Regions from separate parts of the Alteromonas sp. AWQ4_252 genome, predicted to be linked through region 2. Evidence: predicted binding sites of a transcription regulator. Region 2 holds the regulator's gene; each other region holds the start of a gene.
The links. Region 2 encodes LexA, which represses DNA repair genes until DNA is damaged. Its sites were predicted from a motif close to TACTGTATNNNNATACAGTA; they were not measured.

Region 1: the regulator LexA is predicted to act here: its motif matches at 6,271-6,290, upstream of recN (DNA repair protein RecN).
Region 3: the regulator LexA is predicted to act here: its motif matches at 2,867-2,886, upstream of uvrD (DNA helicase II).

What each region holds. Positions count from the first base shown of each region.
Region 1 covers NZ_JBSWSV010000001.1:2,516,152-2,527,243, forward strand. Annotated here, with positions in the region: gene ACXACM_RS11225 (diguanylate cyclase domain-containing protein) at 186-1,970, shown strand; gene ACXACM_RS11230 (alginate lyase family protein) at 2,224-4,464, shown strand; gene recN (DNA repair protein RecN) at 4,561-6,243, opposite strand; gene ACXACM_RS11240 (alpha/beta fold hydrolase) at 6,512-7,372, opposite strand; gene ACXACM_RS11245 (NAD(P)-dependent alcohol dehydrogenase) at 7,410-8,510, opposite strand; gene ACXACM_RS11250 (benzaldehyde dehydrogenase) at 8,633-10,093, opposite strand; gene ACXACM_RS11255 (TonB-dependent receptor) at 10,663-11,092, shown strand, end outside.
Region 2 covers NZ_JBSWSV010000001.1:798,909-810,000, forward strand. Annotated here, with positions in the region: gene ACXACM_RS03510 (alpha/beta hydrolase family protein) at 1-2,498, shown strand, start outside; gene lexA (transcriptional repressor LexA) at 2,758-3,384, shown strand; gene coxB (cytochrome c oxidase subunit II) at 4,084-5,199, shown strand; gene ctaD (cytochrome c oxidase subunit I) at 5,209-6,816, shown strand; gene ACXACM_RS03530 (cytochrome c oxidase assembly protein) at 6,820-7,410, shown strand; gene ACXACM_RS03535 (cytochrome c oxidase subunit 3) at 7,430-8,311, shown strand; gene ACXACM_RS03540 (DUF2909 domain-containing protein) at 8,326-8,535, opposite strand; gene ACXACM_RS03545 (SURF1 family protein) at 8,563-9,276, shown strand; gene ACXACM_RS03550 (hypothetical protein) at 9,280-9,837, shown strand; gene ACXACM_RS03555 (COX15/CtaA family protein) at 9,848-10,834, shown strand; gene cyoE (heme o synthase) at 10,827-11,092, shown strand, end outside.
Region 3 covers NZ_JBSWSV010000001.1:308,424-319,515, forward strand. Annotated here, with positions in the region: gene cysE (serine O-acetyltransferase) at 47-865, opposite strand; gene ACXACM_RS01455 (CsbD family protein) at 1,259-1,450, shown strand; gene ACXACM_RS01460 (hypothetical protein) at 1,516-2,658, opposite strand; gene uvrD (DNA helicase II) at 2,939-5,110, shown strand; gene ACXACM_RS01470 (GGDEF domain-containing response regulator) at 5,187-6,431, shown strand; gene rarD (EamA family transporter RarD) at 6,407-7,339, opposite strand; gene ACXACM_RS01480 (magnesium transporter) at 7,420-8,754, opposite strand; gene recQ (DNA helicase RecQ) at 8,982-10,832, shown strand; gene ACXACM_RS01490 (glutathione S-transferase) at 10,823-11,092, opposite strand, start outside.

The DNA of each region.
Region 1 (11,092 bases), 1.7 Mb from region 2:
GATTTTCTCTTCTCTATTATTGTCGCGAAAAACTACGCGAGAGCATGCTACCCAATCACCTATGACCAATCAACTGCTTATTAGTTCGATTCTGCACTTTGTACTAGCGCTTTTTTGTTTGCGTACGTAAACTGTTCAATATTCCAACTGCCCAGGCACCGATTAATGAGAGTACTCCCCTTCACATGGCTGTGAATACAGAGAAAGTCATCAGGATCACCTTTTTATTTCTGCTACTTTTAACATCCCACCTTGCTGTGGCTGATGAAGCGCGACCTGTTGCTTTAGAAGAAAAACGGCTCAGTGCAGACAATACCGACCATACAGATCCTTCTTCGTTGATTAAACTTGGTGAAGTGTATTTGTACCAAGAGCCAAGCCAGGCCCGAGAGCTTGCACTACAAGCCTTGTCATTCACTATTGAAGATGAAAAACTCCAGGCCCAAGCGTCAAGATTGGTGGGCATGGCAAATATGTATCTAGGTAAAAACGACGCTGCATTTATGTATTTGGCGAGAGCGCTCGATGCGGCCGAAGCCACCAATGACGCACATTTGCTATCCGTGAGCCACCGTTCAATAGGGGTTTATTACGAACTGATCGTTGATTACGACAACGCAGTTAAATACTACATAGAAGCAATAAAATTCGGAAAGCTAAGTAACAACATTACCGATCTGGCCATGGTCTACAACAATTTAGGCAATGTACTCAATTCGCAGGGGGATTACGCAGAAGCCGCAGAATACTTTGAACAAGCTGTAGCCATTCACAAAAACACCGACAACCATGAAATGGCAATGAATGCCAGTGTGGGCTTAGGTGTCTCATATTTAAAACTTCACTATTATGACAAGGCGCTAAAGCTCTTTAAGTCCATATTAGTGGATGGGAATCAGATTTACGATTTCACTTATAGCGAAGCAAGTGTAAACCTTGCCCACGTTTACCAGGCGCTCAGTAGACATGATGAAGCCATTGCTACCTATAAACACGTAATTGAAGATCCGCGCGGAGGTTCTTACCCCCAAGCGCTTGCAGCGGCGTATCTAGGACTTGCAAAATTGTATACAACCCTTGGTCAATTCAATGAAGCGATATCGCTTTACAGGAAAGGGATAGATAAGGTTAAAAACAAAACATCTGTGGAAAGTGAGATTGAACTGTATGAAAACCTTGCATTGCTGGAACTGAAGCTTGGCTTTTATGAAGAGGCGGCTAAAACGCAGGCTGAATATATCGCGCGGCGAAATACCATTCAGCCTGTTATACAGGCAGGCATGATAAAGGAATTGGAAGATAAGCTAACCTCGCAACAAGAACTGACGAGTTTGCAGGAAACTTTACTTCAACGAGAACGCGAAGCTAAACGTGCATCACTGTTTCTGTTCATGGTTATAGTAATATCGTTGTTGTGCGCGGTGTTATTTTTGACCCTCCGATTACGCCAGCAGAAATTGCTAAGGTTGGAACAAGCCAATGCTTCTTTATTGATTGCTTCTGAGACAGACCCACTTACTGGTATCGGCAACCGGCGCTTCCTTGAAAGAAGACTTATGGCCATGGGTTCAGACCATGGCAAACTGGCTTTTCTTTTGTTAGATGTCGACCATTTTAAAGAGCTTAACGACACCTATGGACATGATGTAGGGGACGACATCCTCGTGCTACTGGCTGGAAGATTAAAAGGTCTGTGCCGAAAAGCAGATGCTATTGCCAGAATAGGTGGGGAAGAATTTGTAATTTTGTTGGCTGATTCAAACGAAGCTGATTCGGTCCAGTTCGCTGAGCGTCTACGCAGTGATGTTGCTGATATAGTCACCCCATCGGGTGCTAGAACTACGGTCAGTATCGGTGTAGCCGTTGGCGATACCAATACAGCCAATTACGATGTATTGTATAAGCAGGCTGATATTGCCTTATATCAGGCGAAAGCCGAAGGACGAAATTGTGTACGTATTCACACATAGCAATATCACACCAACGCTCTGATTACTTTTATCGCTCAGATAATACCTGGTTGTTGTAATAAAACGCCAAAAATAGGATGCCTGAACAATAATTACTCTATAGCTCGTGAATTTTTTGACTATTACTTCCAACTCAAGCCCCATCTGATATTGTGTTCATCACAAATCGTCATTTTTAAATAACATTTTTTTACCCTACAACCGTTGTTATTTATTTTCACTAGTGGCGATTTGATAACAAGGAAATTAATAAATGAACATTAAAAAATTTAGTCTTACCATGCTTGCCATTGGTATAAGCATGTCGTCATTCCCAATCCAAGCGAACAATCACCCGAACCTTATTCTCACCGAGCAAGGTGTGGAACGAATGAGAGATAATTTAGGGCAGGTCCCCTTATTTGATAAGAGCCTGGCAGTTGTTAAGCAAGAGGTAGATGCTGAAATTGAACTGGGTATAGATACGCCAATTCCAAAGGATTTTTCAGGCGGATACACCCATCAGCGTCATAAACAAAACTTTTTTATAGCCCAAAAAGCGGGTGTGCTTTATCAAATATTGGAAGATGAAAAATACGCAAAGTATATTCGCGATATGCTGTTCCAATACGAAGCAATGTATAAGGGTTTACCGCTACATCCTCAAGAGCGGTCATACGCCAGAGGTAAGCTTTTCTGGCAATGTTTGAATGACAGCAATTGGCTGGTTTACATGAGTCAGGCTTATGATGCTATATACGATTATCTTTCTGCTCAGGAACGGCAAACGCTAGAGGATAATTTATTCCGCCCATTTGCCGATTTTATTTCGCTGGAAAATCCTCAGTTTTTTAACCGCGTCCACAATCATAGCACCTGGGGAATCGCAGCGGTTGGCATGATTGGCCTGGTGATGAATGACGAAGAACTTATTCAAAGAGCCTTGTACGGTATTGACAATGATGGTCTTGAGGTGGGGGGAACCGATAATGACGGTGGCACTATCAAGGTAGAGGGGCAGCGCAAAGGCTTTTTTGCCAACCTTGAAGAACCGTTCTCACCTGACGGTTATTACACAGAAGGGCCCTATTATCAGCGATATGCCATGTATCCGTTCCTCATTTTGGCGCTGGCTATGGAAAACAATCGACCAGACCTAAAAGTACTACAACACAAAGATAATGTGCTGCTTAAAGGCATTGATGCACTACTAAATTTATCCGATGCCGATGGCGAGTTCTTCCCACTCAATGATGCCCAAAAGGGCATGTCATATAAAAAAGCTTCTTTAGTAACTGCTGTTGATTTAGCCTATTTTTACGGTGAAAAAGATCCTCGATTACTCAGTGTTGTAGAGAAACAAGGCGAGGTTTTATTGCAGGAATCTGGTCTTGAAGCTGCGATGGCATTGCGAGATGGCAAGGCCGAGCCATTCGTGAAAAGTTCGGTAAATTTGAGTGATGGCCCAGATGGCGACCAGGGTGGTGTAGGTATTTTGCGGTATGGAGACGAAGAACTAACTTTGGTATTTAAATATGCTGCGCAAGGGTTAAGCCATGGGCATTACGATAAGCTATCTTTTTCTCTGTACGAACGAGGAGAAGAAGTTTTGCAAGACTACGGTCTGGCAAGGTTTGTCAATATAGGTCAAAAAGGTGGAGGAAACTACTTAAAAGAAAATACCACCTGGGCTAAAACGACAATCGCCCACAATACCCTCTCGGTGAATGGAAAAAAACACTTCGATGGTAAATACCAAGTCGCAAGCCAACATCACTCTGAGTTATTTTTCTTCGACGCTGAGAAGGATAACGTAAAAGTTGTCAGTGCTACGGAGGAGAATGCGTACCCGGGTATTTTCATGCATCGCACTATGGCAATGATAAAAGACGAAAACTTTGAAAAGCCGTTTGTGTTGGACATATTGCGGGTGAAGTCTGACGAGGACAATCAGTACGACTTGCCTTTTTACTACATGGGGCAGGTAATAGATAAAAACTTTACCTATCAATCGCCAGAGTCGCTTTCCCCATTCGGTGAAGACAATGGCTATCAGCACTTATTTGTTGAAGGCTTTGGTAAGGCTAACCCTGGTAACACCAAGTTTCAGTGGTTAGGAAGTGGTAAGTACTACACATTAACAACAACCACACGTGCTGAAGACGAGATATACCTAACACGAATTGGTGCCAATGATCCAGACTTTAATCTACGTCGGGATGCTGCCATTACGCTTAGGAGAAACGACACGGCGAACACTGTGTTTGTTTCTATTGTAGAGCCTCACGGTTCGTACAGCCCGGTTAGCGAATCGTCAATTAACTCCAGAAGTAGTATCGAGAAATTAACAGTGGTTCTTGATACCGAGGATTATACGGGGGTTTCTATTACTGATGTTAAAGGAGACACGCAACTGTTTATTGTCTCAAACAATAATAATAGCAACCTGGCAAAACACAGTGTGACCATTGAAGGTAACACTTACAGTTGGTCAGGCCCGTACTTTTATCAGTAGGCGTTATTAAAGTAACCTTACTGCTGGGAGCTTTCCCAATAATTCAAAGGCCTCATCAGAGGCCTTTGCTTTTATATCCTTTGACGTTGAATATCATCAGTTGTTTTCAGCACTTTGCAATAATTCTTTCGCGTTTGCCAACGCTGATTCTGTGACTTTGTCTCCGGCAAGTAAACGGGCTAACTCGTCAATTCTGTCCTGGCGGGTTAACGGTAGCATTTGCGTTTCTGTGGTATTGCCATCACTGTACTTAGTCACAAATAACTGATTGTGAGCCTGGGCGGCAACCTGAGGAAGGTGGGTAACGCACATTACCTGGCTTACGTTGCCGAGGCGGCGTAATAGTGCGCCAACAATCGCCGCCGTGGGCCCGCTAATACCGGTATCTACTTCATCGAATATCATGGTGGGTGTGGCTTGTTTATCACTGGTTAATACTTGTATCGCCAAACCTATGCGGGACAATTCTCCACCGGATACCACTTTTTCAAGCTTGTCTACACTTTGCCCTGGGTTTGTTGAGACCTGGAAGATAATGTCGTCCAGCCCATGGGCTGACGGCGTTTTATCAGCCTGATGATTCACTGCAATTGCCATAACAGCGTGGGGCATATTCATTTGTCTGATTTGCGTCTGTATAGCTGCTGCTAATTTTTCAGCACTCTTTGCTCGGGAACCAGATAAGGCTTCACACGCTGACAAGTAGTGGCTTTTTTCTTTTTCCACTTCATCAAGCAGCGATACCAGCCTGTCTTCGTCGTGACTTAAAGCGATGAACTCGGCAGACAATGAAAGGTGGTGTTCGTAAAGTGCTTCCGGTTTAACGCCGTGCTTTCTCGACAATTCCATTGCCTTGCTGTAACGGGTTTCGACCTGTTGGAGGCGCAAGGGGTCAATTTCAAGCTCATCGCAATAGCTTCGCAATTCTCTTGCGGCTTCCTCAACCTGAATAGACGCATCATTAAGTAATGCAATGATGGGGGTGAGAGCAGAATCATGGGCTTCTAGATCGATCAGTCTATCAAGTCCGTTCTGAATAATTGATAAGGCGTTGCCTTCGTCGTTTTCATACAAGTTATAAAAACTGGTTTGTGCTTGTTCCAGTAAAGCTTGCCCGTTACTCAATCTTCGGTGTTCGGTTTCTAACTCTGTAAATTCGCCATCTTCCAGAGCAAACTCATCGAGTTCCTGAACCTGATAGTTCAACAGCTGGTGTCTGTCTGCACGCATCTGTGCTTCTTCTTGCAACTGCTTTAATACTTTTTGTTTTTGCCGCCAACTGCGATAAGTGTCTGATACGTCTTTGAGCAGATCAGGGTGTGTGGCGTATTGGTCGACCAGATTGCGCTGATAATCTTCTTTTAATAGCTGCAAATGGGTATTTTGGCCATGAATAGCAATAACGTATTGACCAAACTGCTTAAGCTGCTGAAGAGAAACGGGGCAGCCATTGATAAAGGCTTTTGAGCGACCTTCACGGGATATAACCCTGCGAATGAAGCAGGTCTTTTCTTCTTCTTCAAGTAATTCCTGCTCTTCCAACCAGTTAAGGGCTAAGGGGTGTTTGCTGAGGTTGAAGTGGGCGATGATCTCAGCTTTACTGGCATCTTTACGCACAGAGCCTGCATCTGCTCGTTCGCCTAAACAAAGGCTTAGGGCATCAATAGCGATTGACTTCCCCGCACCGGTCTCGCCAGTGATGGCGGTCATTCCCGCTTCAAAGTTAACAGCGAGTTGTTTAACGACAGCGAAATTTTTGATTGAAAGCGTAACAAGCATGGGTCCACCGCAGTATGTTTATACAGTACTTGTAAATATATACAGTATCTTTGGGATGTAAAGTGAAATTAACTTGCATCTGAAGAAATCATCAATTTCCTAGCAAATTCGCACCTACGAAAGAATTCCTGGTAAGTACTGCATTGCTAGTAGGTCACTTTCACACTACATTGCACAGAACCGAGCTTGCTATAAAAATTACTTTAACATCACTATCCAGTACTTCACTAAGTGTTAAACTAATTTATCTCGATTCGTCTATTGCATGTTAACACGTCGAAACCTCCCTCCCATTGAGCCGTTGAACAATAGTGTCGTTAATCACATCAGGGCATTCAACTTGTGGCGTATGACCACATGAGTCTATGATATTAAGCGTTGAATTTTCGCAACATTGGTGCGCAGCAAAAGACGCTCGGAAGGGAATAACTTTATCGTTTCGTCCATGGATAAACGCAACAGGACAGTGAAGCTTTCTTAGTATTTTCAGGCTCTCGTTGACCAATTCTGGCCGTTGTCCACGTAGGTTGTTGATTATACGAACACCTTGTAAAAACCCTCGTTGCTTTTGTTTTTTTGACGTGTTGCGCTTAATCGCCGCCAATATCTCTGGGTTAATATCAATCGTATTGTCGAATATAGCATTTACCTGATTGGTATACGCCACCTCGCCCGGTGCGGTTATTAGTTCACCTAACAAAGGCAAACACATGATTCTAAACGGTACGGGTGAGTCTTTTGACAAGGTTGCAGCATTGAGTAAGAAAAGACTTCTTACTCTACGACCTGCTTTGTTTGCGATTCTAAGTGCAATAGCGCCACCCATAGAGTTACCTATTACACTAAAGGCTTTAACCTGTAGCTGATTCAGCAAGGCTAGCCCAAGCTCTGCAAACTCATCTAACGAGCTTAAAGGGGTTCCCTCTGATGACAACCCGTGTGCTGGGTAGTCCCACGCAATCACTCTCACCCCTTTTTTGGCAAGCAAGAATTGGTAAGTCCACAACTCTAGCGAAGCTCCAACACCAGTACAGCAAAAAAGAACTGGACCTTCGCCGCCAGAATCTTTGTATCGAATACTGTATCCTTTATGTTCAAATTGGTAAGTTTCGGGTGACTCTACATACATCGACCTACTTCCCTTGCTTGGTTCTTTTTAATACGCGCTATTCCCAGCAAATCACTGGTTTGATTGATACGCCGGTCTCGGTATCTTCAATTGCCTGATTAATGTGCTCAGGTGAATAAAACTTAATGAGTTTTTCAAAAGGAAACACGCCTTCGGCTTGCCAATCGATCATTTGCGGAATAAAGGTATGTGGGTTTACTGAGCCCTCAACAATGCCAATAAGGCTTCGACCACCGCTCATAAAATGAGTTTCGTTAAGCTTAATTTCTGCATCTGGGCCAGAAGCACCTAAAATTCCACAGCGGCCCATTGGCGCTAACGATTCAACAGCATCGCGAATAACCTCTGGGATCCCGGTAGTGTCGAGTGCGAAGTTTACGCCGTAACCAGTAATTTTAATTATCTCTTCTGAAGCTTTCGTCGAAAGGGGGTCAACAACGTGTGTAGCTCCCAGCTCTTGTGCCATTGCTGTTCGCTCTGGTTTGGTATCTACGGCGATAATTGAAGAGGCGCCAAGCAGTTTTGCTGTCATTATGGCCGAAAGTCCAACTGATCCTGTACCAAATACAACAACACTTGAACCAGCTTTTACTTGCAGCGCCTCATAAATCGCACCTGCGCCGGTTTGAATACCGCACGCCAATGGTGCTATTTCTTTCAAGTTTGCAGTCTGTGGCACTTTAACAGCGTTAGCTGTGTGACAAATAGCGTAGGTAGCGAAAGAAGATTGCCCAAAAAAGTTTCCATGTATAAGTTCGCCTTCTTGACTTAGCGCACTGGTGCCATCTTCTCTTTCGGCAAAAAAATTACGAGGGAAGAATTCATGACAATAGCTATAGGCCGATTCGTCACAGCTAGGGCAGTGATTACAGTAGTTAAATGTCATTACTACATGATCGCCAGGTTTCATATGGGTGACATTTTCACCCACTGACTCGACGATACCCGCACCTTCATGTCCTAACACAACCGGCATGGGAGTAGGAAGAAGTCCGGCTTTTACTACAAGGTCGGTGTGGCAAATACCTGTAGCGACAACTTTAACGCGAATCTCGTCTGCACGAGGTTCTTCTATTATAATTTGTTCTATTGATAATGGCTGAGAACTATCTCTGGCAATAGCGGCATTTATTTTCATCTTTTTCTACCTACCCTTACTTCGGTTCAACTCATTATTGAAATGAGTACATATAAAGTGGTCTAACATATGCTAAAGACAACATGTCGTTTAACGCGTTGACCTTAGTTCATAGGCTCACACTAGAATGGCTTCATTTGCGCCGTTCTCTTGACTGTTACCCACTGCCAATGTGTATATACCTCTAGGTCAGCAGGGCCGCATATAGCGCTACCATTTCCAGAGTTACCGCATCCGCCAAATGGGTTTACACACTCGTCATTCACAGTTTGATCGTTAATATGGAGAAGACCAACATTCAACGACTCGCCTATTGCATGAGCGCGAGCTAGATCATTTGAAATGACCGCACCCGCAAGACCATATTCACCGTGATTTGCTAACGATATTGCTTCCTCATCGGTTTTAAATGTTGTGATGTTGATTACTGGACCAAAGATTTCCTCTTCAAAGCTGCGCATTCCTGGTTGTACATTACTAAGTACAGTCGGAGAGTAGAATGTACCGTCGGCAACACCACCGGCTTCTAGCACAGCGCCTTGCGAAATAGAGTCGTCGACAATAGCACTCACTTTTGCAACTTGATTAGTGTTGATTAGCGGTCCGATAGCAACGGTTCCTGTAGCAGGGTCACCAACTGGGAGGTTTTTTGCTTTTTCAACGAGCTTTTCTTTTAAGGCGTCTGCAATTTTTTCGTGTACAAGTACGCGACCAGATGCCATACAAATTTGCCCTTGGTGCATGTAGCAGCCCCACGCAATGTTGCTTGCTGCTACGTCTAAATCGGCGTCTTCAAGCACTATTGTTGAACTCTTACCACCAAGTTCGAGTGATACTTTTTTCAAGTTTCTACCGCACGCTTCACCGACCTTTCTACCTGCGACTGTTGATCCGGTAAAACATACCAAGCCGATTTCCGGCGCTTCACATAGTGCTTGACCCGCTTCTACGCCACCAGGTATTACTTGGTAAACGCCTTTAGGTAAACCAGCATGCTCTAGTGCTAGGGCAAGGATAAGGCCACCTGCCAGAGGCGTTTGCGGATCAGGTTTTGATACGACGGCATTACCTGTTGCTAACGCTGGCGCCACAGAACGTGTACTTAATATCATAGGAAAATTAAAGGGTGATATTATTCCCACAACACCATGCGGTACCCTGCGAGCGTAAGACTCAGTTTCATGCTCGCTGGCAAGTTGCAGGCCTTTGGGTTGCATGGCGGTAGACGCTGCAAGTTTTAGCAATGTAATTGCTGAGTTTACCTCGTGTTGCCCCTTAGGAATAATGCCACCAGTTTCTCTAGCGACAATAACACTAATGTCTTCAAAATTTTCTTGCAGATAGTTGGCAGCTTTTAGAAAAATGTCTGCTTTTTCAGTTGGCGATACTTTTTTCCACGTTTGTTGCGCAGTGGCGGCTGTATTGGCTGCGGTTAGTACATCGTCCTTTGACACATTAGAAACTTTTGCTAGTTCATCACCGTTTCCTGGCTCAGTCACTGAGATTAAATCGCTACCGAGCGAAATCCAGTCACCATTAAAAGTGTTGTTTTGCCAAGGCTTATCAGACTCTAACCACGACATACAGATTTTCCTTTTATTGTAATGTGAATAATTTTGAAAGGTTGTTAATTCGAGTTTGATTGAGCAAAGCACATGCCAAATGTGTATTTGGGGTAAAAATCGTATGTATTATTGTTAACAAGTGGTTGATTTTAAGGCATCCGCAATTAGGTGCCTATTGCTTAGCTTTGGTTTACCAAATTAAACCGTTCAATCAAATGAATAAATTTAACTTGTTCTAACCTTTCGATTTGTTCATTTGATAAAAATGTGGCGAAGTGCTGTAAATCCGGTTTATTGAATTTGTTTACGCCTATTTTGGCAAAGTGCCGTCTCCTAAAGTCAATCGCATTTGAACCCTAGAAATATGATCAAATGATAAAGTGGTAGAAGTAAAAATTATCATATGAATAATTTCGGTAACTGCATTGGACAACATAAAAACAATAACTTCTGTGTAAAAATTTTATTTAATACAATTGGTTATGATTTAATTTAAAGCGTTGGTTCTTCTTTTGCTAAATACACAACTGATTAACAAGTTGGTAACACAATTAAACATATAATTAATGAAGAAATTGGAGAACACAATGCCTTTTAAGCTAAGCAAGCTATCCATGGGCGTCACCCTGTCACTATTTACCTCTGTTGCGGCTCTGCAACCTCATGTTGCTCAAGCACAAAACAACGAACCAGCTAAGACATCGTTAGAAGTAATCGAAGTTACTGCACAAAAGCGAACTGAGAATGTACAGGAGGTACCTATCACCATTTCAGCAATGTCAGCGGAAGGGTTGAAGAACAACGATATTTCTAACGTGACTGAAGTCTCTGCATATATACCTAATGTTGAAATGGATGCTACATCACCCTTTGCCGGCTCTTCCTCTGTATTGAGTGCTTTCATTCGCGGTATAGGCCAAAACGACTTTGCCTTCAATCTTGAACCTGGTGTGGGTTTGTACGTTGATGGGGTTTACTATGCAAGAACACTTGGTGCTGTAGTTGATACTTTGAATT
Region 2 (11,092 bases):
GAATTCGTCACAGCGGATATGTGCTGGGGCGCGCCTATTCCGAGCCGGAAAAACTGGTGTTTGCCTATAAGCCGCCTAAAGGCGATACCGAGATCTATGTGACTGACCCCATAGCGCTGTCTCAACCAGACTGGAAAGGACGAAATGAAATACACGACCTTATTGATGAGGCCGCGTTTTACTTTTATGACTCACCATCAGACCAATTACTGGGCTTAAGCTACGATAGCGAAGCAGAGACATTCACCCTGCAATACCGCGCTTTGCATGATTCTGAATGGCAAACCCTGCTGGAAGATTTTGATACTGAATACACCTTCAAACCCATGGGTTTTATCGACAAAAACAACCTGGCGGTACTCAGTGATATTTCTACCGATAAAATTGCACTTTACCGGTATAACATCCCAACTAAAACCTTTAGTGAAGTATTGTACGAGCATGAAAGTTACGATTTGATCTCAGCCGAGGTTAGTTATGAAACTGGTCAACTTACCTCAGTTTCTTACTACAAAGGCGGCGAGCTCACTGTGGAATATCTCAACTCAGTGCATGGTTACCGCCAGTCAGTACTCAATGCTAACCTTACCGGGCGAAATACGGTGCTGGTTGATTACAGTGCTGAAGCCGACGTATATATTGTAGCGGCCTATGCTGCGGATGCACCGGCTGATCTCTACGTTTATGATGTGCAGGCAAAAGTCGCCAGATTGTTATTTTCTGTACAACCCGAGTTAGATGGATATGTTTTTTCCACAGCCCGGTTAATGACCTTTGAGTCTGCTGATAACCAGATAGAAGCCTATTTTTATCCTGCGGTCGGCAAGTCCAATGAGGTACTCCTCGTAATGCCCCATGGCGGACCGGTTGGCGTGCGGGATACCGCTGAATTCAACCGCGTAGTCCAGTTTTACACTACCCGTGGTTATGCCGTATTACAGGTAAACTATCATGGCTCTTTTGGATTTGGCAAAGCCTTCCGTGAAGGTGGTGTAGGAGAAATTGGTCAACAGATCGAACAGGATATCGTACAAGCCATTAAGCAGCTTGAACAACAACACACCTTTAAAAACCGTTGTGCAATAGGGGCCAGTTACGGTGGTTATTCGGCGTTAATGCTGAGCATTTTACATCCCGACCTGGTTGACTGTGTCGTCGCTCGATTTGGGGTATATGACCTGCCGCTGATGTTCAACCAGAGCAACCTGAAAACCAGCGAAGAATGGTTAGAAAAAGTCGAAAACACGGTTGGTGAATACAATGAGGACTTGTTTACTATTTCACCTCTGTATCTTGCCGACAAGATCACCAAACCTTTGCTATTAACCGCAGGTTATAACGACGATGTTGCAGCATTTGAGCACACTCAGCGCTTGGATTATGTTTTAACCAAGCTCGGTAAACCCTTTGAACACGCATACTACAAACGCACCGGACATGGCCACTCTCGTTGGAGCGGCGATCAGCATGAGCACGTTATGATTGATGATTTTATTCGTCGCCAGTTGTCTATCGCACCACTAGGCATTGAAGAAACGTCTGAAGAAGAACAAAAATTACTCACCGAAGATTTGTTGTTAGTCGCCAATGGTTTTTTTGGCCAGTACCGCGTTGATAGAGACGAAAAACGGGCTGCATATTTTTACCAACAGGCGGCCGCTACCGGTCAACCTGAAGCCATCTATCGGCTGGCACTGAGCCAGTTAAACGCCAGAGAATCGGTGACGCCGGTGTCCGACAGCATTACTTTATTAACCCAGGCCGCAGACCTGGATAATGCCGATGCTGCATATCAACTAGCATACCGGTATTTGCTCGATTACAGGTTTGACGCCCCGCAACCTGCACTTGCCAAACCTTATCTCGATAAAGCCATTGCTTTAGAAGAAGGTTACCGCACCACACTTTTAAAGCTGTTATGGGATTGCGTTTGGGCAGAAGACGGTCCAACGAATTGCCTGACTGCATTAAAGGCGCTGCCAGAAGACGAGGATGATCAATACCAGCACCTACAACATGAAATTATTGCAGAAATGGTGTCCAGATTTGCAGGCGTTCAAGAAAGCCTTGAGGCGTTATTAAAGGAGTTTTCAAACATTTCGGCCAGTACCACAACAGTTGATGTAGTCAACAGTGGAGTGCTAAGTGAGCTCGCCAATGGCGAAGAAGGATTTACCTCAGTTGAAGGCCATAGTTTAGAGCCGGGAGATAAACTCGCGGTGCGCTTTAAAGTTGGCTCAGGCGCCATGTTCAGAGCCGTCGATGAAGCCCTCGGCATAGTAGCTGAATGGCAAGGTGTTCAACCAAATGGAGAGGTGATTAGGTTAGATCGTACCTTTTTATACGGCCACCCCAGAGCCCACCAGTATGGTAAGAAAACGCCATGGCAAAGCGCCCGTAATCTGAGTACATATGATCTGCAATTCACCGCGATTAAACTGGTGTTAAAGGACATCTATAGCCAAGTCCAACTCACCGTCACCTTTACTTTGCACTAGGGTGTGTTGATCTTTGCTGTACACTTTAGCAGCAGTGCATAGCTGGCAAGTGTACGCCATTTATGATTATAGACGATCTGGTTATGGCACGTGCCGGAATCAAGAGCAGAGTGAACTGAATGCCTGATCCTTGTCTGTAATCGAGTTTAATGTTGCTGGAATTTCTTCGTACTAAACTGGAACCCACACATTGTTTTTACTTGTGTAAAACACTGAACTGTATATACTTACAGAAACTGTATAGAAAGACAGGCTGTTTATGCGTCCACTTACACCCCGACAAACGGAAGTTTTAGAACTTATCAAAACCACCATGCTGGAAACCGGCATGCCCCCAACTCGTGCAGAAATTGCCAAACAACTGGGTTTTCGTTCTGCTAATGCAGCTGAAGAGCATTTGAAAGCGCTGGCCAGAAAAGGGGTGATTGAGATCCTTGCTGGAACATCCCGTGGGATTAAACTCAATATTCCGTTAGAAGCCGAGAATGAAGAGGATGCAGGTTTGCCGCTTATCGGAAGGGTGGCAGCTGGCGAGCCAATCCTGGCTCAGGAGCACGTAGAAATGCATTATAAGGTCGATCCTGATCTGTTCCATCCCAGGGCTGACTTTCTTCTGCGTGTAAATGGTATGAGTATGAAAGATATCGGCATTCTTGATGGCGATTTACTCGCAGTTCACAGAACAACCGATGTTCATAACGGTCAGGTAGTTGTGGCTCGGGTTGATGAAGACGTAACAGTAAAGCGGCTTGAGAAGAAAGGTCGTGAAGTGTGGCTGCACGCAGAAAATGATGATTTTAATACTATTAAAGTCGATTTAGCCTCTGAGCCTTTTAACATCGAAGGACTGGCTGTTGGCGTTATTCGAAACGCTGATTGGATGTAGCGACGTATTTCTTCAGAACAGTTATCAAAAGGCAGCGTTAGCTGCCTTTTTTATGGGCAGAATACGGCGGATGCCGATTGCTGCGTTGCCAATTTACACAAGACAAATATCACCATAGTTTCAAAACGTCAGTGAGGAAACTCGCCTTGTATTGCAGTTTTTATTGCTGGACGTGCTTCGGCTCACAGTAGTGCTCAGTACTTACAATTACGGCCTGTATAAATTCATTCAATGTAGTAAAACGGTCTACTGCCGATGAAAACAAAGCCTCACTGCTTTTTTTCGCAGTAAAACCTTCGTTTTACCCACGCATTGCACAAAGATGGTGCTTTCTTAAAAGAAACCTCACAAGCGTTGATAATTCAATGGTCTGTCTAAAAAACATACAAAACATTCGATAAATCAGAATTCAATAGCAAGAATTACAAATCCACACCCCGCTCAGGCGCTGTCTCAGAATGTGATAAGCGCAGATTAATCATTAAATTCTTAATGAAAGACTAGACAAACCATTAAATCTGTTTAATTCTTATACTGTTGTTTACAATAAAATAACAATCCAGGATAAATATTAACAACCAGGATGGTCTCAATGTCAGGGTCTTGTGAAGCGGCATTACACATGACCCTCCATCACGGAGGTGTTGAGTGAGAAAACGCAGAAGTATAGCAACAAGGGTTTTGGGTGCGGCAACGGTATTGTTGCCCTGGCAAATCCTTGCTCAAACGGCGTCCACCACAGAGCGAGCAGGTCAATTGAATCTGCGCCAGGGGGTCACTGATATTAGCGGACAGGTTTACGACCTGCATATGCTGATGTTCTCAATTTGCGTAGCCATTGCTGTGGTGGTTTTCGGCGCGATGTTTTATTCCATTTTGAAGCACCGAAAATCCAAGGGCGCGAAACCAGCTCACTTTCATGAAAATGTGAAAGTGGAAATAGCCTGGACAGTCATCCCTTTTCTTATCTTAATTTTTATGGCCGTTCCGGCTGCTAAAACCCTCATCGCCATGGAAGATACCACAGAACCCGATATGACCGTGTTAGTCACTGGGTCACAGTGGAAATGGCATTATCAATATATGGACAGTGATGTTTCGTTTTACTCGTTAATGGCTACCCAGCAAGAGCAAATTCAAAATAAGTACGAGAAAGGCGAGAACTACTTGCTTGAAGTTGATCGCCCCCTGGTCATACCTACAGGCCAAAAAGTCCGGTTTTTGATCACCTCTGATGATGTCATTCACTCCTGGTGGGTGCCTGATTTTGCGGTGAAAAAAGACGCGAACCCTGGCTTTATCAATGAAGCCTGGACCAAAGTAAATGAGCCGGGAATATACCGTGGCCAATGTGCAGAGTTGTGCGGAAAAGATCATGGGTTCATGCCTGTGGTTGTCGTTGCTAAAACCCCTGAAGACTACAAAGCCTGGATGACTGAGCAGGAAGACATTGTCAGAAAAGCCAAAGAAGAAGAGCAGCGCTTGTTGGCGATGAACATGACAATGGATGAGTTAATGACGGTTGGAGAAAAGGTATACAACACTACCTGTGCAGCTTGTCATATGCCCAACGGAGAAGGCTTGCCAGGTGTTTTCCCTCCATTGAAAGGTAGCGCGATGGTACTGGAAGATCAGGCTGCCCATATCAACATTGTGTTAAACGGGAAAGCGGGCACAGCTATGCAGGCCTTCGGAAAAATGCTGTCGCTGAAGGACATCGCGGCGGTTGTGACCTACGAGCGTAATGCTTGGGGAAATAATACCGGCGATATTGTTCAGCCCAAAGACGTTAACGCAGTTGCCACGGGTAAGTAGGAGCGAACTATGAGTAAAGCGACAGACACGTTAGTAGCAGGCGGTGACGCTATGCATGACGACCATCATCACGGCGCACCAAAAGGCCTGATGCGCTGGGTACTGACTACCAATCACAAAGATATCGGTACTTTGTACTTGTGGTTTGCATTTATCATGTTCCTGGTGGGCGGCGCAATGGCGATGGTGATCCGTGCAGAACTCTTCCAACCAGGTTTACAAATAGTTGACCCTAACTTTTTTAATCAGATGACCACGGTTCACGGGCTCATCATGGTCTTCGGCGCGGTAATGCCCGCCTTCACCGGGCTGGCAAACTGGCTTATTCCTATGATGATTGGTGCCCCGGATATGGCGCTTCCCAGAATGAATAACTGGAGCTTTTGGATCCTGCCATTCGCCTTTGCCATTTTGTTAGGCTCATTGTTTGTGGAAGGCGGTGGTCCGGCTTTCGGCTGGACTTTTTATGCACCTTTGTCGACTACCTACAGCAGTGACAGTACCGGATTGTTTGTGTTCTCTGTGCACATTATGGGTATTTCGTCCATTATGGGTGCCATTAACGTCATCGTGACCATTTTCAATATGCGTGCGCCAGGCATGACGTGGATGAAAATGCCGCTATTCGTGTGGACATGGCTTATTACGGCATTTCTGCTTATTGCCGTAATGCCTGTACTGGCTGGTGCAGTAACCATGGTGCTCACTGATAAATTCTTTGGAACCAGTTTCTTCGACGCTGCAGGGGGCGGCGACCCGGTTATGTTCCAGCATATATTCTGGTTCTTTGGGCACCCTGAAGTATACATAATGATTCTGCCAGCTTTCGGTATTATCTCTCAAATTGTTCCCACTTTTGCCCGCAAGCGCTTGTTTGGGTATGCGTCTATGGTCTACGCAACTGCCTCCATTGCGCTGTTGTCGTTTATTGTGTGGGCACACCACATGTTCACTACCGGAATGCCTGTATTTGCTGAAATGTTTTTCATGTTCGCCACAATGCTAATTTCAGTGCCAACAGGGGTGAAAGTCTTTAACTGGGTAGCCACCATGTGGCGAGGGTCTATGACTTTCGAAATTCCAATGATGTTCGCCCTGGCTTTTATTGTGCTGTTTACCATAGGTGGTTTGTCGGGGCTCATGCTCGCCATCACACCCGTTGATTTTCAATACCACGACACCTACTTCGTGGTAGCGCATTTCCATTACGTACTGGTAACCGGCGCCATATTTTCCATCATGGCAGCAGTTTATTACTGGTTGCCAAAATGGACTGGGAAAATGTTTGATATAACTTTAGCCAAGTGGCACTTCTGGTGCTCGCTGGTATCGGTGAACGTGTTGTTCTTCCCTATGCACTTTGTGGGTCTGGCAGGAATGCCACGGCGAATTCCCGATTACTCCCTACAGTTTGCCGACTATAACCAGTGGATCAGTATTGGCGGTTTCGCATTCGGATTGTCACAACTTATCTTCCTGGCTCTTGTTATAAAAGCCTGTAAAAAGGTGGGTGATCCGGTTTCCGACCAGGTATGGGAAGGCGCAGAAGGTCTGGAGTGGGAAATCCCCTCACCGGCTCCTTATCATACGTTTGAAACACCACCTGTTGTGAAGTAAGCAGTGAGTACGCAGTCGGCGCAAAATCAATCACTAACCATTCGACTACTCGTGGTGGTCGTGGCGATGTTTGGATTCGGTTTTGCGCTGGTTCCGCTTTATGACGTGTTTTGCGATATCACCGGCATTAACGGTAAAACAGAGAACCAGGCAGCCGTTTGGAAAGACGTTCCTGTGGATGAAAGCAGAACAGTGACTGTGGAATTTATTACCCGCACAAATACTGGGATGCCGTGGGAATTTCGCGCAGAAACTAAGCGTGTGGAAGTGCATCCGGGGGAAGTCAATACGGTGTCGTTCTATGTGAGGAACCCCGCGGGTAGTGAAATAATCGCGCAGGCTATTCCGTCTGTGAGTCCCGGTCAGGCTGCACTCTATTTAAATAAAACAGAATGTTTTTGCTTCAATCAGCAACCTTTGCAGGCCGGACAGGAAACTTATATGCCCATGTCTTTCTACGTCGATACAAACCTGCCCGAAGACATCAGCTATTTTACATTGCAGTACACCCTTTATGACGTGACAGCCAGAGCGGCTGATCTCGCCGAGAAAGAGAACCCTTATTTACGTCAGTCCGCCAGCGGTAGTCGCTAGGTGGGCAGAAAGGAGAGTTATGATGCAACAAGAGTATCAGCGCTACTATGTTCCAGCACAAAGCCCCTGGCCCATTGTGGGGGCAGTAGCTTTATTCCTCATCGCCGTTGGCGCAGCCAATACTGTTATTGAAAGTAGTAAAAGTGAATCAGGGTATGGCGTGCATATCTTGTCGCTGGGGATCCTGACGTTACTGGTGATGTTAGTGGGTTGGTTTAAAAACCAAATCGACGAATCCATGGGAGGACTTTACAGTGACCAACTCGGCCGTTCATATCGACAAGGTATGAGCTGGTTTATATTTTCGGAAGTCATGTTTTTTGCTGCCTTTTTCGGTGCCTTGTTTTATGCCCGTATGATCTCTGTACCCTGGCTGGGTGGTGCCTCGAATAACGCCATGACCAATGAAGTTTTATGGCCGGGTTTTCAAGCAATCTGGCCTTTGGTAACTACGCCTGGCGGCACTACAACCCAGGAAATGAGCCCGGCGGGCTTGCCCACTATCAACACCATTATCTTGTTGATTTCATCAGTAACCCTGCACTTTGCTCACGTTGGGTTAGAGCAGCAAAAACGCAAGCAACTTATAACGATGCTAGGGGTAACTATTTTATTGGGCGTTGGTTTTCTGTTTTTACAGGTTGAAGAGTATATCCACGCTTATCAGGAGCTGGGTCTGACACTTCAGTCGGGCGTATACGGAAACACTTTCTTTATGCTCACAGGGTTTCACGGTATGCACGTGACACTGGGAACGATTATTCTCATTGTACTGTTTTTCCGGGTATTAAAAGGGCACTTCACCCCTGACAACCATTTTGCGTTTCAAGCCGGCAGTTGGTACTGGCACTTCGTTGATGTGGTGTGGGTCATGCTCTATATGTTTGTTTATGTTCTGTAGCTTGGAGAGGCCGTTTAATACGGCCTTGGATTGGGTGTAATTAGCCCTGTGGCAATGCCAATGAGAATAAGCACAACAATAATCACGGATGTCATCACGCGGCGACCAATAAATTTACTCATGGGTTCGCCGTTATTGTTGCTCTTCATCATAACGCGCATAGCCAGAAATAAATTGATGATCATGTAAATCAACAGGCAAACCAGGATTATTTTTATAACCATATTTTTCTCCTAATGCGGGGGCAGTGAATGATTAAAATTTCCCGTAAGTTACTGACACTTCCCATTGCTGTGGCAGTTTGCGCAGCGGTAGTCTGTATGGTCATGCTGGGGTTTTGGCAGCTCGACCGCATGCATGAAAAGGAGCAACGTCTGGCTAGCATAGCGCAAAAAAGTAGTGACGGGGCAATGACTTTACGAGAATTAGACCCACGACGTGAAGATATTCGGGATGTTTTGGTTGGCTTCAATGGAAAAGCAGATACAGAAAAATTGCTGTTCCTCGACAATCAGGTTGAGAATGGACAGGTGGGTTACGATGTCATTGTTCCTGTTGTCAGTAATGAGGGAGTTGTGCTGGTTAATTATGGATGGGTAAAAGCGCCTCTGTTCAGAGACGAACTTCCTACTGTTGATATAAATACAGCATTTCAACACTTCCACGGTCGTATAAATGTTCCTTCATCTAATCCGGTAGTTCGGGAAACGCTTTCGTTTGATACCTCTTTCCCTGCAGTTATTCAAGCGCTTGATGTTGCGTTTATTTCCCGTCTCACTCAAACGAAAGTTGCTCCGTTTATAGTGGAATTAACTGCACCAGAAAAAAGTAGCTTTGTCAGGAACTGGCAGCCTGTAGTGATGCCTCCACAAAAACACCTCGGTTATGCAATCCAGTGGTTTGGTTTGGCTATCGCAGCTGCATTGGTGAGCTATTTTTCGTTTAGAGCCAATAACAAAGGATAAATAATGTCTGAGAAAAGTAATAAATTTACCTTACTGGGCTTACTTCTGATTTTTGTTTTACCAGTTATGGTTGCCAAATTGGCACTGGACAACAGTTGGTTTAACAGTGGTGCAACTAACAAAGGCGAATTACTCCAGCCTGTAAGGGATTTTTCAGCCGTACTTGCTGAACAAGAGCCCAAATGGCGTATTGTCTATTCTGTGCCGCAAACCTGCGACGCAGCATGTACGAATGCGATCTACAGCATCCATCAGGTGTGGATAGCGCTTGGTCGGGAAACTGATCGCGCAGAGGCAACGGTTATTCTCACTGATACCAGCGATCAATCAATACTGAAAAGTATCGAAAGTGAGCACAACTTACACGTTGTGAGAGTCGCAAAGGACGCGGTCGAGAATGTGATGCAACCTCAGGATGCCGGGACCATCATGCTGGTGGATACACTGAATAACGCCATGCTTCGTTACCCCACCTATGAAGATAAAAATGACGCTGTACAAAGCAGTAGGGACATCCTCGCCGATGTGAAGAAGCTTTTGAAATTATCCCGTATAGGTTAAGGAGTCGGTCATGAGAAAACTCGTACTTTTTAGTTTGATTCTGGCCGTTGTGGTGATTGTTCTGGGCGCGTACACCCGCCTGACGGATGCGGGGCTTGGTTGCCCAGACTGGCCAGGGTGTTACGGCCTGCTTACAGTGCCCACTGAAGCCGCGCATGTGGATATGGCTAACCAAGCGTTCCCCGAAAGGCCTGTGGAAGCCGCAAAAGCGTGGAACGAAATGATTCACCGGTATTTTGCCGGAGCACTGGGGTTATGTATTTTTACTATTGCGATAGTTGCGGTTAGAAATCGTCGGCCCGGTCAATCTGTAAGGTTGCCACTGTTGTTAGTGGGGTTGGTATTGTTTCAGGCCGCACTCGGTATGTGGACAGTCACGTTAAACTTATTGCCTGTTGTAGTAATGGCACATTTACTCGGTGGCTTTAGTATTCTTGCCTGTTTGTTCCTTTATCATTTAAAACTCAGAGAGCCCGTACGTCGGCCTCGACGCATCAATATGTTGACTAAGTTTGCCTTAGTTGGCATGGCGATCCTGCTTATGCAAATAGGGCTCGGTGGATGGACTTCCGCCAATTACGCGGCGCTTGCGTGTACCGATTTTCCTGTTTGTGAAGACGGCTGGTCAGCGCGCTTGGATTTTTCCGGTGCTTTTAGCGTTCCCTATGCAGAAACCTATGAATTTGGCGCCCATGGCTACAGCGAGCGTATGACAATGCATATTGTGCACAGGGCAGGTGCAGTGGTTACATTCCTGTATTTATTGTGGCTCGGATTCAGGTTATGGCGTCAGGATGTGTCGTCGTCGATGAAAACTGCGGGTTCCATGTTAATTGGTGTTCTTATGCTTCAGGTGACACTGGGAGTGAGCAATATTGTGCTTAGTTTACCCGTTATTGTTGCGGTTGCGCATAATCTTGTTGCGGCCTGTTTGTTATTAGTCATGGTGTGGATCACTTATCAATTGTCTCGTGTTCAAGGGGGAATTCATGGCTAAATCTATTCCGTTATCTGTAAATGCTACGCGATCAAAACAGCGCACAACCTGGCGCGATTACTATGAGCTAACCAAACCTAAAGTCGTCCTGTTACTACTACTAACCGCATTGGTGGGGATGTGTCTCGCTACTGATGGTTGGGTCAATTTGCAGGTGTTAATTGCGGGTATGTTGGGCATAGGCATGCTGGCTTCGTCTGCAGCAGTGATTAACCATGTTGTCGATCACCGTATTGACGGTATGATGGCGCGCACCGT
Region 3 (11,092 bases), 490 kb from region 2:
CAAAGTGCCACCACCTGGTGCTGTCAAAATACGCCTCGGGGAAAAATTAATTGTTATCGTCGCTTATTGCGCTGTCTTCCAATACGTTCTGACGCATAGAATCACAAGGGCGCTGGCAGCCTGGCCTACCGACGACTTTTGCGGGTACTCCAACCACTGTAACGTGAGGAGGAACACTGTCGAGTACCACACTACCCGCGCCAACTTTAGCACCTTCACCAATTTCAATGTTACCCAGTATTTTCGCCCCGGCACCTATCAAAACACCCTGACGAATTTTCGGGTGACGATCACCAGATTCGTTACCGGTTCCGCCCAAAGTAACACTTTGCAGTATTGACACATTGTCTTCAATCACTGCGGTTTCACCAACAACAATACCCGTTGCGTGATCAAACATGACGCCTTTACCCAGTTTAGCGGCGGGGTGAATATCTACACCGAAGGTCTCTGAGTTTCGGCTTTGCAGAAACAATGCGAGCTGTTCCCTGCCATGTTGCCACAAATAGTGCGCCATCCTGTGCACCTGAACGGCATGGAAGCCTTTAAAATAGAGTAAGGGCGTCAGGTAGTCCTTTACCGCGGCATCACGGTTAAACACGGCCTGGATATCTGCGACGGCAGCATCTGTTATGCCCGGTTCCAACAAATACGCTTCGTCGAAGACTTCTCGAATGGCAAGGGCCGGCATGACGTCATCTGCCATCTTGTTAGACAGAATGAAACTTAGAGAAGACTCAAAATTGTGATGAGTCAGAATACACGCGTGAAGATAACTGGCCAGTAGCGGTTCGTTTTCGGCTATCTGTTGAGCTTCCCGTTTGAGGGTCAACCAGAAATCGTTATTTGTTGAAAGCGCGTGCATGGAGTGATCCTGTGTGTTTGTCTTCGCTGAGCGGCCTTAGAATAGCGACGGTGTTGTAGAATTCAAGGGCATGTCGACAAAAGCCTATCATTATCGTTAAACAACGTGGCAATGAGTTTTCCTTATAACTTATAAGGAACATTCATAAACCTGACCAGCCGACCCTGTTTGCTTTTCAAAGTTTACTGTAATTATTACACCAAGTATCCTTTGTCAGATCAGGCATTTTGTTTACCTCCCTAGATTATAATCGAAAGATCATAGACTTAATACACCCAAACCTATTTGGAATATCCTTTGCTTCACCCAAGCTACTACCTGTTTCGAATCTCTATCCCGGTAGTAGCGCCATGATTTTATGGCTTATTCACGTCACTCACAAAGGAGGACATTATGAACAGTGATCGCTTTGAAGGTAACTGGAAAGAGCTTAAAGGCAAAGTACAACAGCAATGGGGTAAACTCACTGATGACGATCTGGATAAAATTGACGGACGTCGTGAAGAACTAGTGGGTAAAATTCAGCAAGCCTACGGCAAAAGCCGTGAAGAGGCAGAGAAAGAAGTCGATTCTTACATGAACTGATCCCCTTCAGAATTCGTCTGTGTTACAAAGCCGCCTCCCCGCGGCTTTGTTTGTAGTAACTCTGTCTAGTCTGGCAAAGGATTCCTGTAAGGAAACGCCATTACAAGTTCCGACAGCTCACTGGCGTCAGCAACAACCATTTTATCCAGCAAGGATCTCACCCAACTTTGCGCTTGCACTTGATTAATATTAAGCGCTATAGCTATGTCCTCCATGTCAGCCTCTTTATACAATAAACGGGCAATGAGGGTTTCCTGCTTACTCAATTCAAAATTGTTCTCGACCCTTCTCCAATCCGGAGCAGGTTTAACAATGAAACGAATAAAGAATAATGGTTCTTCGCCTCTTACATCGTTTTTTGCGCATAAGAAACTAACTCTGATAATCAAAATTGCCGTGAGATTTTCATCAGCAACCAGATTCTTTTCAACATCAGTTTCAAGGGGATGTTCATAAACACGACTCAACAACGAAATTAGCTGGTTGTAAACCCGGGGAGTCGAGAGAACCAGCTTATTAGCTTTGAGATGAATACAGTCGCTATCTTTAAGATAGTATTTTGCGCCTGAATTGGCTGCCAGAACATTCAAGTGCCGGTCGCAAACAGCAAAAGGGGCCTGCACATATTCGTACACATTTTGTGCAATATCTCTGTCACGATTAAATAACTCTTCATCGCGAAAGAATCGCGATGCTCTTATTAAATGCGGCATTAACTGTTGAAGTAAATTGATCTCGCGGTCTGAAAAAGGTGGGGCTCCCGCTGAACGACTGACACCGAAAAAACCCTCATAGTTTTCATCTTTCAGCACCACACCTACAAGTGTCTTATCTGAAGACACAGGGTCCGTTACGTTTTCACGAAAGTCGTCGTGAAAAGTCTGAGAGGATGCTTCTTTATACGTAGTATTAACATACTCCCCTTCCAACTTTGTAACCACCAACTGGAACACGGGGTCTGCCATGAAGTTATTCAGATAGTAATCAATTGCTGATTCCGGCAGAGAAACATTGGATTTTATTTTAAAGGAGAGAATGGTTTCGGTGGATACATCCCTTAATATTAGAAACGCTTTATTAGATTGAAAAAGTACATTGCACTTTTCAAGGACATTTCCCCAACGACGACCAAGGGCTGCATCGTAAATCTCAATAATCAGACGACTAATACTTTCATTGTCGTCATCGATAGTACATTCAACGCTCATTACTGTGCCTTATGCTCAAGACCGCCGAGCAAAATGTGAGTGTCGACGAAAACATACCTCCTTTACATAAACTGTTGTCAAATAGCTAGATGTGTACCTGAGGTAGTCGTTACATCGACCTTTATTCATGAACCATAACGCGGTAACGACCAACACACATTTATACTTTAGTTCAATAAACAGACAACTCATGCCCCGATAACGTGCTCACTGTATAAATCAACAGCCTGTTCTGGCATACTTGCGTGGCTTTGAAACAATGAAACCGGTGACTCTGCCAATGGATGTATCTTTACTGCTCGACGACCTCAACGACAAACAACGGGAAGCGGTAGCCGCTCGCCCGTCTAACATGCTGGTTCTGGCCGGTGCTGGAAGTGGTAAAACCCGGGTACTGGTTCATCGCATCGCGTGGCTGATGGAAGTGGAGAACATAGCGCCTTTTTCTATTCTCGCTGTAACCTTTACGAACAAAGCGGCGAAAGAGATGCGTGGCCGTATCGAGCACCTGATGAAGCGTAGTCTTCACACCATGTGGATGGGTACCTTTCACGGCTTAGCCCATCGGTTGCTGCGCGCTCACCATGGGGAAGCAAATTTACCTGAAAATTTCCAAATTTTGGATTCTGATGATCAATACCGGTTAATTCGCCGCATTCTCAAAGCTATGAATTTGGACGAAAAACACTGGCCCCCAAGACAAGTGCAATGGTACATCAACGGTAACAAGGACGAGGGCCTTCGTCCTCACCACATCGAAACACATAACGACCACACTCAGCAAAAAATGCGCGATATATATGCAGCCTATCAGGAGAGTTGTGATCGTTCAGGACTAGTGGATTTCGCTGAATTGCTATTGCGGGCACATGAATTATGGGCCAAAAATCCAGAAATTTTGGCCCATTATCAAAAGCGCTTCAGGGCAGTGCTGGTAGACGAATTTCAAGACACCAATAATATCCAGTACGCTTGGTTACGCATGCTTTGCAGTAATGGCACTAACAACATAATGATTGTGGGCGACGACGATCAATCCATATACGGGTGGCGTGGTGCCAATGTGGATAACATTCATAAATTTCTCAAGGATTTTCCTCAGCCAGAAACCATCAGACTGGAACAAAACTATCGCTCTACCAGCACTATTTTGAATGCTGCAAACGCAGTTATCACTAATAACAGTGGGCGTTTGGGCAAGGAACTTTGGACCGAAGGCGCAGAGGGAGAACCGGTTTCTGTTTACGCCGGATTCAATGAACTCGATGAGGCCCGGTTTATTGTTTCGCAAATTAAAAGCTGGCTGCAACAGGGTAACACTCTGACCGAGAGCGCCATTTTATACCGGAATAACGCACAATCGCGGGTACTGGAAGAAGCCTTACTACACGAAGGACTGGCCTATCGAATATATGGCGGCCTGCGATTCTTCGAGCGTCAGGAAATTAAAGACGCCCTTGGCTATCTTCGTATGATCAATCATCCTCACGACGACGCAGCTTATGAACGCGTTGTGAATACCCCCAGTCGCGGTATGGGAGAAAAAACACTGGCTTCTATCCGGGAAACGGCCAGACAACACAATTGCTCACTTTGGCAGGCGAGTAACCTACTGATTTCAGAAGGGGCACTTAAAGGGCGAGCGGCAAATGCACTGCAGAGCTTTATTTTGCTTATTACCGAACTCGAACAGGCAGTGAACGACCTGCCCCTTGAAGAACAGGCCGATAAAGCCATCCGTCAATCAGGTTTGTATGCTATGTATCAGGCTGAAAAAGGCGAAAAAGCCCAGGCGCGATTGGAAAACCTGGAGGAACTTGTCACCGCCTGTAAACAGTTTATTGTGCCGGAAGAGGCCGATGAAATGACGCCGTTAAGTGCATTTCTCGCCCATGCCTCCTTAGAGGCAGGAGAAACCCAGGCCGATTCCAATCAGGATGCTGTACAAATGATGACGATCCACACCGCTAAAGGGTTGGAATTTCCCTTGGTATTCATGGCTGGTGTAGAAGAAGGCATGTTCCCAAGCCAAATGACCAATGACGAACCTGGCAGAATGGAAGAAGAACGACGACTGTGTTACGTGGGCATGACCCGGGCAATGCAAAAGCTATTTATTACTTATGCGGAGAGTCGCCGTCTGTACGGTCAAGATAAATACCACACTGCATCACGCTTTATTCGCGAGATCCCCGCTGAGTTCGTCGAAGAAGTGAGACTAAAGTCCACAGTATCCAGACCTGTGCATAATCGTTTTAGTCGGGTAACATCTCACGAAAGTTTTGAACAAACCGGGTTTCAGTTGGGACAAAGAGTGCTGCATCGCAAATTTGGTGAAGGTATTGTACTCAACTACGAAGGTTCCGGTGATCACGCCCGGGTTCAGGTAAACTTCGATGAATTTGGCAGTAAATGGCTGGTACTTGCATATGCAAAACTACAGCCAGCATAATTGCTGCCGATAAAACCACAATGATAAAGAAGCCTGAATAACTCCGGCTCTCTCCCATGGTAACTTGAGGCATAACATGCAGCGAAAAGTGCTGGTTATAGAGAACAGCTCCAAGAGTCTGCAGGTGGTATCCAAACTCGTTGCTAAAGCGGGTTTACAGGCCGAGGGCGCCGGCTCTCTGACCGAAGCAAAAGCTCGCTTCTCCGCGTCTATGCCTGAAGATTACCTCTGCGCCGTGGTGGCGTATGCGTTGCCCGATGCTCCCAGGGGAGAAGCCATTGATTTCACAATAGACGCTTTTATTCCAACCATCGTCGTTACCGACCTTGCAGAACCTGACGTTAGAGAGAGTATTCTCAGTCGGGATATCGTCGATTATGTGGTTAAAGAGAACCATCAGGTTTACGACTTTTTGAGTCGCTTACTCGCCAGACTTGAGAAAAATAAGAGCCTGGGCGTTTTAGTTGCTGATCACAAACGCAGTCGCCGAAGAGATATGGTTGCCTTGTTACGTCGTCACAATTTTTTGGTTTACGAGGCGAAAGATCAAGACGCAGCTCAACAGATGCTGGCTGAAAACGGGCACATACGATTGCTTTTGGTAGATGAGAGCCTCGACGATGATAAGGGCATTCACTTTACCGCGGAGCTAAGACGGGCCTACGCCAAAGAAGAACTGGCCATTGTGGGGATCACGTCAAAACAATCAGGCAATGCCACTGCTTCGTTCTTAAAAAGTGGCGCAAATGATGTGTTGCAAACCCCTTTTTATCACGAAGAGTTTCTTGTCAGGGTAATGCAGAACCTTGAACTTCTGGAAAATGTTGAAACCATCAGACGGGTGGCAAACTCAGATTACCTCACAGGTCTGCCCAATCGCCGTCACTTCTTCTATACCGTTACCACCCGGTATCGTCAACGTCCCCGGCCTCAGTCGCTGGCACTTGTCGACCTTGATCATTTCAAGAAAATCAATGATACCTGGGGCCATGATGCCGGAGATGCCGTGCTGAAAACGGTGGCAGATCTTATTGAAAGTCTTTTTGGCGATGTACCCGTCGCGCGCTTCGGCGGTGAAGAGTTTTGCATTTACTTGCCTGATATTCCCCAGGTGGACGCTGAGCGCCGTATCGAGGCATTTCGCCAACAACTTGAATGCAGCCCCGTGCTTTATAAAGACAAACTACTGGAAGTGACTGCCAGCATTGGCCTTATGAGCAATGAAAATATGGCGTTGGACAACCTGCTAAGCGAGGCAGATAAACTTTTATATCAGGCAAAGTCTCAAGGACGCAATCAGGTTTGCGCCCGTACAGACTGACGAACCTTGCGTTGTCCGCGGTAGGCCCGCAATGAATCAGCACTGAAAACCACCAGCGCGAGCCAGACAAAACCAAAGGTGACGAACCGGTATTGTTCCATTGTTTCGTTGTACACAAACAAAGCCAGCGCAAACATGATTGACGGGCCGATATACTGAAAAAAGCCCAGCGTGGAGTACATGATCCGCCTTGCCGCTGCAGTAAAACACAATAGGGGCGCGGTGGTAACAACACCCGCAGCCAACAAGAGCCCGTTAAGCGACAGGCTATTGGTGAACATGTTGCTTTGCTCACTGGCAAACCCTACCCAATAAACCAGAGCCAGCGGCAATAACATGACGGTTTCGATGAATAACCCTGGTAGCGAATCCACCGCAACTTTCTTACGAAGCAACCCGTACACACTAAAGGTTATGGCCAGAACCAGTGCAATCCACGGGACTTCACCATAAGACACCACCAACACAGCCACACCAACTATCGCCAGAACAACAGCCGCTTGTTGTAAAGGCCTGAGCTTCTCGCCTAAAAAAAGACGCCCGAAAAACACGTTGATAAGCGGGTTAATGTAGTAGCCCAAACTCGCATCGAGAATATGGTCGTTGTTAACGGCCCATATAAACAGCAACCAATTGGCTCCCAGTAATAAGCCTGCTACAAACAGTACTTTCATCACCCGAACACTGCGTACTGCAGCTATCACTTTTGGCCATTGCTTTAACACTAACACCATTACCAGCAGAATTGCGGCTGACCATACCACCCTGTGCATCAATACATCCATAGCGGGCAGGGTTTGTAGCTGTTTAAAATATACCGGTGCAACACCCCACATCGAATAAGCAGCTATGGCACTGAGCACCCCCACTTTTGTGGCACGTGCAGCCTGATCGGCAGCATTAGTCAAAACGAACTCCGTGGTGAAATTTGGTAGGAAAGGAACGATATTGTGGAGCCGGGGCTCCACAATAGCAAGCGACAAGCAGTCTACAGCAGAAAAATGGTACCCAACCCCAGAAATGCCACAAAGCCCACAATATCAGTAACTGTGGTGAGGATCACTGACCCGCTAAGCGCTGGGTCAATCTTTAACTTTTCCAATATCACAGGCAAAAATACGCCCGCCAGGGCAGCAGATACAATATTGACTAATATAGCCAGGCAAATCACAACGCCCAGCGCTCCATCAGCAAACCAGAACGACGCCACCACACCAATGATAATGGCCCAAATGATGCCGTTCAGGCCGCCAACTTTTAACTCTTTAACCATTAGTGCCCTGAAGTTTGCTTTGGTTACCTGCCCCAATGCCAAACCGCGAACAATCAGTGTCAGAGTCTGACTGCCAGCGATTCCACCCATACTGGCAACAACTGGCATGAGTACAGCCAGGGCAACAACCTGCTGCAATGTGCCCTCAAACAGCCCGATGAACCAGGACGCTAAAAAAGCAGTCAGCAAATTGATACCTAACCATAACGCACGATTGCGGGCACTTTTTGCTACCGGAGAAAACAAATCCTCGTCTTCGTCCATACCTGCAGATGCCATCACCTGCCGTTCATAGTTTTCGTTTACAAGTTCGCTGGCGGAGGTAACGTCTAACCGCCCAATCAACTTATTGCTATCGTCCACCACAGGTACGGAAGCAAACCCTGAACGCTGCACCATGAGTGACGCAGACGTAGTATCGTCATTGCCTTTTAAAACAGGCATGTTTTCCACCGTCAACTCAACTAAAGGCACGTGTTCTGGTGCACCAAACACTCGGGTTAGCTTTACGGCAGCAGAAAATTGTCCTGAGCGGTTGACCAGAAAAATAGTGTCAGCATGGGCCGGCACATCGCGCCTGATAAGTCGTAAGCCATCGCGCACCTTGGCATTAATTGGCAGTACTAACTGCTCGTGGCTAAGCCAGTGGCCAATTTCATTATCAGCAAACTGGGTCGCCTCGCGAAAAAATGCCTGTTGCTGAGTATCTAAGGCTGCCAGCGCCAAATCCATGAGTCTTGATGGCAAGGAATCCATCAACTCGAGGAGGTCTTCCGCTTCAATGTCTGCAAACATCAAGGTCCATTCGTTCTCAGGCGTGGCGTCGATAAGAATTTCCCTGGGATCACTTCGCATTTCCACCAGCACATCGATTTTGCGATCACGAGGCAGACTTTCCCAGGCTGAGATCCTGTTGTCCACCGGTAGTGATTCAAGCAAGGTGGCAATAGAGACATCATCTTCACTAAGCAAAGTGGAAAGAAATGCTGCTTCGTCGCTTTGCGAGTCGGAAACGAGTTCTTCGATGAGATCGGGTAATGGTTCAGCCATGCGGTTTCTCCAAGAAAAAAGGGTGAACACCCTGACGATTGACTATCTGATACGTACTTGTGGCAAGGATAATGTGATCACCCTAATCATAGTGCGCTCTTGTCGTCAGGCACATGCACACAGATGAGGCGAATAGTAGCTTTTTTTTCTGAATACACAACTACCTATCGCAAACTGTACTTCGAAGTTCGTGAATATCATAGTGAAAACACGTAAAATCCCTGGCGATGACTATTGCAACCTCCCCCGCAGAACCAAATTCTTCAGACTTCAGTGCATGTACGCCGCTTGAAGTGCTTTCTCGTGTATTTGGCTATAAGCAGTTCCGCGACGGTCAGGAAGCCGTTATCAACGCTGTCATCGAAGGCCGGGACGCACTGGTACTTTTACCCACTGGTGGCGGGAAATCCCTTTGCTATCAAATCCCGGCTCTGGTTCGGGAGGGCCTGGCTGTTGTGGTATCGCCGCTTATTTCTTTAATGCAAGACCAGGTCGAACAGTTAAAAGAGGTTGGCGTTGATGCAGCCTACATTAACTCCACCCAGGAACACGACACCCAACAAGGTATTCTCAATAGCATTCAGAGTAATACGCTGAAGCTTTTGTATGTGTCGCCAGAGAAGCTACTCACTCCATGGATGATGTCTTTTCTGCAACAACAGCACCTGGCGCTCTTTGCCGTTGACGAGGCACACTGTGTTAGCCACTGGGGCCACGATTTTAGGCAAAATTACCGCGCGCTCGGAACCCTGAAACAGCGTTTTCCTCACACCCCGGTCATTGGTCTTACGGCCACGGCTGATTCGGCAACCCAGGCTGATATTCTGGTTCAGTTAAACCTCACCGACCCTTTCGTTTACAAAGGCAGTTTCGACCGTCCAAACATTCGCTATCGGGTTATGCCAAAGTACAAAGCGTTCGATCAGGTTCGCGACTACGTGAAACAACAGGACAGCAGCGGCATTATTTATTGTAACAGTCGTGCAAAAGTTGACGATTTGTACGCCCGCCTTCACCGCGAGGGTATAAGTTGCGCTGCCTACCACGCAGGAATGGACGCTGACGAGCGAGAATATGTGCAACGGCGTTTTCTCAATGACCAGGTAGACGTGGTCATCGCCACGGTTGCATTCGGAATGGGGATCAACAAATCCAATGTGCGGTTTGTGGTTCATCACGATGTCCCGCGCAGTATTGAGAATTACTATCAGGAAACCGGCAGGGCTGGCCGCGATGGCCTGGAATCTGAAGCACTGCTTTTGTTTGATGAAAAAGATGCAGCCAGAGTAAGACAGTGGATTGAGCAAGGTGATACCAATGCGCGCCTTGACGTAGAGATTCAGAAGTTTGCCTCTATGGAGGCGTTTGCCGAAGCGCAAACCTGCCGTCGACAGGTATTACTAAACTACTTCTCGCAGTACAGCGATACGGCCTGTGGCAACTGCGATATTTGTCTCGACCCGCCAAAACTCATTGATGGGCTGGTTATTGCTCAAAAAATCCTGTCCTGTATTTTACGCCTCAACCAACAAGCGGGTTCGCAGTATGTTATTGATGTTTTACGGGGTAAAGCGCTAAAGCGTATTCACGAGTCTGAGCACCATACAATTAGTACTTATGGTATTGGAAAGGAACACCCTGACGGCTATTGGCACAGTATGATTAACCAGCTCATCCACCAGGGGCTGATTAGGGTTGACCTCACTGCCGGCGCCACCCTGCGGTTAAATGAGAGCGCTCGCGCAGTACTAAAAGGTGAGGTTCCGCTGGAACTTGCCATACCTCGCCTTAGCTTTAAGCCAGACCCTCGCGCCGGTAAGAAAACCACCGTATATGACAAAGCACTGTTCAAGCGCCTTAAACACTTGCGTAAAACCCTGGCGGAAGAACACAAGGTACCGCCTTTTGTGGTGTTCAGCGACGCGACTCTGGCAGACATGGCGGCCCGCACACCCACCACCGTTAATGACTTTCTTGATGTAAGTGGTGTGGGTAAAACCAAGCTTGAGCGTTATGGCGAGGCATTTCTACAACTCATTCGCGATTACCTCGACAGTGCTCTAAGCGACTACGCGTAATCGTACCGCCCACCTTTTTCCAACGCACGCTGATACGCCGGGCGCCCGTGAACTTTCTTCACCCACTCACTGATTGCAGGGTATTTACTTGCCTGACCGGTAGCCACAAGTGTTTCCAAAGGAAAACTCATTTGTATGTCGGCACCGGTGATGTCTGGCCCGGCAAACCATTCGTGATTATTTAAATAGGATTCTGTGTAGGCCAAACTCTCTTTCAGATTCGGACCATAATAGGCATCTGTGATCCCATCGAGAATTTT